Regions from separate parts of the Arthrobacter sp. sptzw42 genome, predicted to be linked through region 1. Evidence: riboswitches for the same ligand, from Rfam matches in the RefSeq annotation. Region 1 holds a riboswitch; the other holds the start of a gene.
What was found. Region 1 has a riboswitch for thiamine pyrophosphate ahead of AC5RT4_RS04225 (ECF transporter S component). Riboswitches for the same ligand answer to the same signal wherever they lie in the genome.
Positions count from the first base shown of each region.

Region 2: linked by a shared signal. The riboswitch ahead of thiD (bifunctional hydroxymethylpyrimidine kinase/phosphomethylpyrimidine kinase) and the one ahead of AC5RT4_RS04225 (ECF transporter S component) in region 1 are both predicted to bind thiamine pyrophosphate.

Region 1 is NZ_JBNHEX010000003.1:34,747-38,852, reverse strand. Features, by position in the region: gene AC5RT4_RS04230 (ABC transporter ATP-binding protein) at 1-1,485, opposite strand, end outside; gene AC5RT4_RS04225 (ECF transporter S component) at 1,485-2,108, opposite strand; TPP riboswitch at 2,163-2,303, opposite strand; gene AC5RT4_RS04220 (heme-degrading domain-containing protein) at 2,376-2,918, shown strand; gene AC5RT4_RS04215 (hypothetical protein) at 3,009-3,218, shown strand; gene AC5RT4_RS04210 (DUF4383 domain-containing protein) at 3,341-3,817, shown strand; gene AC5RT4_RS04205 (iron-containing redox enzyme family protein) at 3,881-4,106, shown strand, end outside.
Region 2 is NZ_JBNHEX010000002.1:374,009-378,114, forward strand. Features, by position in the region: gene obgE (GTPase ObgE) at 1-265, opposite strand, end outside; gene rpmA (50S ribosomal protein L27) at 382-645, opposite strand; gene rplU (50S ribosomal protein L21) at 705-1,013, opposite strand; gene thiD (bifunctional hydroxymethylpyrimidine kinase/phosphomethylpyrimidine kinase) at 1,277-2,800, opposite strand; TPP riboswitch at 2,808-2,905, opposite strand; gene AC5RT4_RS03885 (Rne/Rng family ribonuclease) at 3,117-4,106, opposite strand, start outside.

The DNA.
Region 1 (4,106 bases):
ATCGTGGGTCACGGATACCACGGCTGTGCCGGCGTCCAGGAGTTCAGAGAGGAACGATGCCAGCTCAGCCCACGTGTTGGCGTCCTGCCCGAAGGTGGGTTCGTCCAGGATCAGGACCTGCGGATGCGCGGCCAGGACCGTTGCTACGGAAAGCCGACGCTTCTCGCCGCCCGAAAGTGTGTAGGGGTTCGCATCAACCAGTTCGGTGAGCCGAAGCCGCTCCAGCAGCTCATCCACCCGCTCTTCCCCGTGCCCGAGGTGGCGCGGACCAAAGCGCAGTTCGTCCAGCACGTTCCCGGTCACGAACTGGTGCTCAGGTTCCTGGAAAACGGTGCCCATGCGTTCAATCAGCTGCTCCGCCTTCCACTTGTACGGGTCGATTCCCGCCCCACGGCTAAGCGCCAGGGTGGCCGAAACTTTCCCGGCAACGGGCTCCAGCAGCCCGGCGAGGGTCAGCGCAAGGGTGGACTTTCCTGCGCCGTTGGGTCCGGTGATGGCCAGCGCCCGCCCTGCCCGGACCTGCGCCGAGATGCCTTGCCGGACCGGTACTGGCGGCAGTTTGCGCAAGCCCTTGCGGCGGGCACGTTCACGGGATACGGCCAGGTTTTCGGCGGCAAGCAGCAGGTCCCCGGAGCCGGGAGCCGGATCCGCCGTGCGTGGGCGGGTGGCCGGAACATACCCGGGCACCCAGACCCCGGCCGCAATGAGCATGCTCCGGGCTTCGCCGAGAACCTGGTCCGGAGGCCCGTCCAGGAGCACCCCCGGGTCGGTCGAAGAACCGGGCTGCAGCACCACAATGCGGTCCACCAGGTCCTTCCAGACGGAGACGCGGTGCTCCACCACCACCAGGGTTGCCCCGGTTTTGTCGAGGCAGCGCCCGACGGCGTCGCGCACCTCCACCACCCCGGCGGGATCCAGGTTGGCTGTCGGCTCGTCGAGGAGAAGCAGCCCCGGCCGCATCGCAAGGATGCCGGCCAGGGCCAGCCGCTGTTTCTGGCCGCCTGACAGTGCAGACGTTGGATGGTCCAGCGGCAGGTGGGACAGCCCGACGTCGTCCAAAGCCTCGTGCACCCGGGTCCAGATACGGTCCCGGGGCACAGCAAGGTTCTCGGCACCGAAGGCCACGTCGTCCCCCACCCGTGACAGGACCACCTGTGTCTCCGGGTCCTGCTGCATCAACCCGGCACGGCCGCGCTGATCGCGGGGGGAGGCGCCGTCGACCAGCAGCGAACCCGACTCGTCGGAGTCGCCGGCCTCGCCGTCGTCGTTCGCATCCCCCAGCACCCCCGCCAACGCATGGAGGAGCGTGGACTTGCCGGCTCCGGACGGGCCAAGCAGGAGCACGCGCTCCCCTGGGCGGATGTCCAGGTCAAGGGCACGGACAGCAGGCCTGGAACGCCCGGCATGCCGCCAGCCCCAGCCGCGCGCGGTGACGGCAGCCGGGCGCGCCGCCACGGACGCGCCGTGGACGGAAGGCGCTGTCATCAGGAGAAAACCGGCTCCGTGGCTGCCTTCCGCGAGGCAAAGGAGCTCAGGACACCGGTCCTGGCCAGGCCGCGGGTGGCGATCCATGACAGCGCCCCGGCGATGACGGCACCGGAGATCGCGGTGAAGATAATGTACGCAAGCTTGTCGCCGCCCGAGTAGGCAATGTTCCAGCCCCAGGGAGCAAAGGAGTCATTGAGGCCGCAGAACAGCCCGGCAGCAGCACCGGCGAGGAGGGACACCGGCAGGTTGAACTTCCGGTACACGAAAATCGCGAAAATGATTTCCGCACCCAGGCCCTGGACGAAGCCGGAGAACAGCACCGAGGCACCGTACTGCGAACCCATCAGCAGTTCACCGGTGGCTGCCACGGTTTCGCAGAACAGGGCGGCGCCCGGTTTGCGGATGATCAGCATGCCCAGCACCGCCGGGATCATCCAGCCGCCGGCAATCAGTCCGGTAAGCGGCGGGTAAAGGGCGTTCATCGGCGCAGACACTGCTGCGGCACCCTGGGACCACGCCCAGAAAATGACGCCGCCTGCGATGGCGATCAACGCCGCCACCACGATGTCCACAACGCGCCAGGACCTGCTGGTGGTCTTCTTGATTGCTGTAGTTGCCATGCGATCCTCCTGAGGAACAGGAGGGGAAAGAACCGCAGCGGCAAACCACTGCGGAGCTTCGAGAACTCGACTCCCTTGCGCCGGTACTAACCGGATCAGGTTCGAGGGTCTGCGGCTGTCCGCACTCTCAGCGCCCACCTGCGGCTCCTGGCTTGGCCAGTGATGCCCGACGGCGGCGCTCCCCTGTCGTTGAATGATTCTGTGAGTAAATAATTGCCCTTGTGGGCGGGGTCCAGTTTACACCGGAGGAAGGGTAGATTGTGGGCCATGACCGCCAATTCACCGCATGTGACTGAGTTCGATCCGGATTCGGATGCCGTCCAGCCGGAGGGATCGCTGCAGGCCCTTATCGCCCGGATAGAGGGCGAAATCCGGGAGCTCCAGTTTCCAGGCTTTTCCATGGACGACGCACTGAACCTGGGGCTGCTGCTTGTGGAGTTGGGGAAGGAGGGCCAGTTCCCCATCGCGATAGACATCACCAAGGGTGAGCAGGTCCTGTTCCATGTCGCCCTGGCGGGGGCCACCCCGGACAACGAGCACTGGATCCGCGCCAAACAGAGAACGGCGGCCCGGTACGAGGTGCCCTCCCTGCTGGTGGGGCTGCGTGCCCGGACCCGCGGCGGACGGATCGAAGACCAGGGCTGGTTTGATCAGCGCCGGTATGCGGCACATGGCGGCTCCTTCCCGGTATATGTCGCCGGAGTGGGCGCGGTGGCTACGGTCACTGTTTCAGGGCTTCCCCAGGTGCAGGACCATGACCTGGTGGTACAGGCACTGCGAGAGGTCCTCAGCTCCATGCGAACGGACTGACGCGGGTTCCAGACCAGGGCGATGGACTCCCCTTGGATGCCGGGAGTACATTCGAGACGGGTGGCGGAAGTTCCAAACAGGAGGGGCGCCATGCTCGGTAATACAGCCGAAAACCAGGTGCGGGCAGCGGTGGACAAGGCCGAGGAAGAAATGATTTACATCGGCCCCGACCACCCCTACTATCCTTTGCTGGCTGAACTGGTATCCGCCGTCGGAAAGGCCTGGCAGCAGGGGTACGAGCACGGCCGCCGCGGCGGGCACCAGCCAAACCCCTACGTGTGGATCGTCCCGGAAGGGTGAGCCCGCCGGCTGCGCGGACGCTGCCGGCAGTGGCCCGCGGGCAGCAGCACCGGCAGGCGCACTTAGCTTTTATTAGTAACCATGCTTACTATGTTGTCTCCAGGCTTTTGAGGAGACAGGTCATGACAGTCAGCACCCGGGCCACCGGCGCGAGGACGGGCCTGCAGAAGGCTGCCTTCGTAACCGGCGCCCTCTTCCTGCTGGTGGGTGTCCTGGGGTTTGTCCCCGGGATCACCATCAACTACGACTCCCTGGGCATGGCCGGACACGGCTCCGGAGCCCTGCTGTTGAACCTCTTCCAGGTGTCGGTCCTTCACAATATCGTGCACCTTGCCTTCGGGGCGGCCGGACTGCTGCTGGCCCGGACCCACCAGAAGGCACGAAGCTTCCTGATCTACGGGGGCGTCGTGTACCTGGTTCTCTGGCTTTACGGCTTCCTGGTGGGGGACGAAACTCCCGCCAACTTTGTCCCACTCAACGGCGCCGACAACTGGCTCCACCTGGCCCTGGGTTTGACCATGATCATTCTCGCCATCCTGCTGGCCCCCCGGACCACTCCGCGGCGCAGCCGCGGAAGCAACCTGAACGACCAGCCCTGACCGAAACCGCCACCGTCGACGGCCAAGCACCCGGCAGCACCGCTGCCGCCCGAAGGAGCAATCATGAAGATTCCTGAACCCCGAGGTCCCATCAGCACCGCCCTGTTCCGGGTCCTGGCAACAACAGCCGGGGCCGGTGACAGCTCCCCCGCCGTTGAGGAACTGCGCCGGCTGGTGGTGACACAGCTGGGCACGGCCACCGACATCATCGGCGACGACGACGTCCAGCTGGCACTTTTCTCCCTCTACGAGCTGCACTACTCCGGCCTTGAAGGTGTCAGTGATGAAT
Region 2 (4,106 bases), on a different contig from region 1:
GTATCAGGGTTTCGCCGTTCTTGCCGCCACGCCAGTCACCCATGCCCGGGCCACCGTTGGTGGCGTGGCGGTGGGGTGCGTGGTGGTAGTCAAGGAGGGTAGTGGTCTGGTGGTCAACGCGAAGGATCACGTCGCCGCCATTGCCGCCGTTGCCGCCGTCGGGACCGCCAAGCGGCTTGAACTTTTCGCGGTGGACGGAGACGCATCCGTGACCGCCGGCACCGCCGGATACGTGCAGTACTACCCGGTCTACAAAGCTGGCCACGTGGTTCTCCTCAATGCTGTTTCCTGGACGCCGCGGGGCGCCAAGACGATTGTAATGCGGTTAAAAGAACAGTGGAGCGGACCAACTGGCCCGCTCCACCGCTTCAGAACTGTTTGTTACTCTGCAGCTGCAGCAGCAACGATGTTGACGACGCGACGACCGCGGCGGGTGCCGAATTCAACGGCTCCCGGGGTCAGTGCGAACAGGGTGTCGTCGCCGCCACGGCCAACGCCGGCGCCCGGGTGGAAGTGGGTGCCACGCTGGCGGACGATGATCTCGCCTGCGGAGACGACCTGGCCGCCGAAGCGCTTAACGCCGAGGTACTGAGCGTTGGAATCACGACCGTTCCGAGTGGAGCTCGCGCCCTTTTTATGTGCCATTTGAAATGCCTGCCTCTAAATTCTGGGGATCTGCTGAAAAACCTGAACAGTAACGAAGGTTACTGGATACCAGTGATCTTGACCTTGGTCAGTTCCTGGCGGTGACCCTGGCGCTTCTTGTAACCGGTCTTGTTCTTGAACTTCTGGATCACAATCTTCGGACCACGGAGGTCGTTCAGGATCTCAGCCGTAACAGTTACCTTGGCCAGGTCAGCAGCGGCGGTGGTGACCTTGTCACCATCAACCAGGAGCAGTGCGGGCAGCTGGATAGTGCTGCCAGCTCCACCGGCGACGCGGTTAAGGGTAACGAAGTCTCCAACGGAAACCTTCTCTTGGCGGCCGCCTGCGCGGACAATCGCGTACACCACTTGGGAACTCACTTCTCTCGACGTTTATTACAAAATTTGCGTGCGGAACCGGCCAATAAAAGCCTGGTTTCTCGCTGTGCCTCAACGCCGTGGGGTCATAACCCAAGTGTTGGCGTAAGCACCGAAGATCCAGAATACGCTAATTTTGGCTTCGGCCGCAAATGAGGCTGGTTCCGGCGGGCTGGCTGTGATAAGTACCACTGCTGAATCCCGGCCTCGGGACCGTGCCCCACCATACTACCGGCAAGGCCGCAGCCACGGTGTCAGGCATGGAGGCGCGGCGCGTCGAAGAAGTCCACTTCCAGGCGGCAGGACTGTTTGAATGCCGTGATCATGGCGGCCCGCTCGGCAGCGGAGGCCCTGCGTCCCGCTTCATCCACTATGGCAACGGCCCTGCGGGTGGCGGCGGCGAAGTCTTCGTCGGCATAGGTGCGCAGCCACTCCGCGTAAGGGTGCGCGGAAGGTTCACCGGCGGCAACAAACTGGGCGTGGAGCGTGGCGCCTACCTCGGCGTACAGCCAGAAGCAGGGCAGGACTGCCGCCGCGAGGACCGCATAACTGCCCGACGCCGAGGCCGCCGTCAGGTGGTCAACGTAGGACTTGGTGACGGGGCCGAGCCGGGGCAGGACCGAGCGCGCGCCCAGCCAGGAGCGGTGAAGCTCCGACTCGACCTCCAGGCACTGCCCGGCCGAAGCAGCCCAAAACAGTTGCTCCGCCTCGGTGGGCGCAAGCGAACTCGCCCTTGCCAGAACTCGTGAATAGCCGTTGAGGTAGAGGGCGTCCTGCGCGAGGTAGTACTCAAACTGGTGCTCCTGAAGGCTGCCCGTGGCCAGGTCCCGGATGAAGCCGAGGGCATAGATATCCTCCAGGTCCGGCTGCGCCTCACCCCGCAGCTGCGCCGCGAAGCTGCCTTCCGCCGGCACCGGCTGCAGGTGGTGGAAATGATGCACCGGCCCGTTGCCTGTCCCCACCTCCAGGGTTCCCGAGGCCTTGAGCGCGCCGGCCAGCCACGGCTTGGCTTCCCGGAGTGACGCTTCCCAGTCCCCCAGCCGCGCCTGGGCGGTGGCCATTGCAGAGGACAACGAACAGCCCGTGCCGTGGCTGTTCCGCGTTGCAACCCGCTCCCCTGGCACCTCCACCACTTCATGGGACAGCAGGCCCAGGGTGTTGACCAGCGCGTCCGGGCACTCGTTGCCGTTCAGGTGGCCGCCCTTGACCAGTACGGTTGCGCCGCTGGCGGCTGCGAGGGCGCGGCCCTGGTCCAGCGCGCCGGCCCAGCTGTCCTGCAACTGCCCGCCCACAAGCATGGCGAGCTCCGCGAGGTTGGGGGTGATGAGGTGTGCCAGCGGCAGGAGTTCGCGCAGGGCCGTTTCGGCAGACTCGTGCAGGAGCCGGTCGCCGCTGGTGGCAACCATCACTGGGTCCAGGACCACGACGGTGGGCCGCACCTTCTGCAGCCACTGCGCCACCGCTCCAATGACGTCGGCGTTGCCGAGCATTCCGATTTTCACGGCGTCGATGGTGATGTCGTCGCTGATGGCGTCGAGTTGCTCTGCCAGGAATGCTGCAGGGGGCACGTGAAAGGACCTTACTCCGTGCGTGTTCTGGGCTGTGAGGGCAGTGATGGCTGCCATCCCGTACCCCCCGAGGGCCGCGATGCTTTTCAAATCCGCCTGGATACCGGCACCGCCGGAAGGATCCGAGCCGGCGATGGACAGGACCCTGGGTACCTGCCGGCCCGGCAATGCCGGCGCCGCAGTGGCGGGTCCAGGGGTGGCTGCGGGCATTACAAGAGTCGTAGACAAAGGACATCCCTTCGCCGGTGCTAACCGGACAGGTTCAACGGGTCTGAATCTCAGCCGGCTCTCTGCGCGGCACCCCGTGTCGGTTCCCCAGCCTAGCTTTTTTGCCCGCCCCAGGCTGAAGGTGACACATTGCGACCCGAAGCCGCACGCTGATGGCGCGCAGCTCCGCATCCCGCCCTGCGGGCCCTGCACGCAAAAGTCCCCGCCCAGTGGACAAATCCCCTGGAAATTCCTGGGGTTTTGTCCACTGAACGGGGACTTGTTGAAACGCGCCGGTACGTGCCCGTGAGCGCTCCGGCTAGAGCTCCGAGGCCGGTACGCCTACGCCCAGGATGATGGGCGCCTCTGCGGGCTTTGTTGACGCTTTTTCAAGGCCGGCACCGCCGTCACCGGCCGGCGCCGGAGCCTTTGCCTCGTGGGCATGCCCTGTGCTGGCTGCCGCCACGCTTTCGTGATGCTGCACGGAGGTTTCGTTGGCTGCTCCCTGGGCACGGCTGGCACTGCGGTTGCGCCGCGGGCGCCGTTGCCGGGACTGCTCCAGCGTGTGGTCCGTGTAGTCCTTCGCCGGTTCCCCGGCAGCGGCTGCAGCAGGCACGCGGGCCGGCTGGACCGGCTCCACGCGCTCCGCCGGTTTCTGCTCCGGTTCGGTCTGCTCAGGCTCCGCTTGTGCGGGCGCCGGCTGGCCCAGGTGGGCGAACGCTTCGGCAAGCCGGTCCAGGGTCAGTGCGGGCTTCTGCGGCTGCTCCTCAGCATGGTCAACGAACGGCAGCACCACCTTCTCGCCGCCGAAGGTCAGCACGGCGGCCGGGCGCGCATCGTCGTCGCGGTTTGTTTCCACTGCGGGAGCCGGGGCAGGGGCGGGCGCGGAATGGTCCGCGGCAGCCTGCCTGGCTGCGGCCACTTCGTCGTCGTGCAAGTGGGCTGCATGCGCGGCGGCGGCGATGTTGGCAAGGGCCAGCCGGGTGGCTTCCGCCTTCGCGTGCCGCTCAGCGTCAGAGGGGTCGGGCTGGACTGTGTGGACGGGCACGGCAGGCGCGGGGGCAACCTCGGGCTGCTGGCCGCCACGGCCCCGCCGCCGCTTCCGGTCCGGACGCACGCCGGCCTGGCTGCTGTCGATGCGCGGGGCGTCATTGCGGTGGCCTTCGCTGCGGGGTTCCGGCCGGCTGTCGGTCCGCTGGACGTGGTGTTCGGCGGCCACGATGTTGGCCCGCCGGTGCTCAACGGGGTCGTCATGGGTGACGACGCCGCGGCCGGCGCACGCTTCGCACTGCTCGCCGAAGACTTCCAG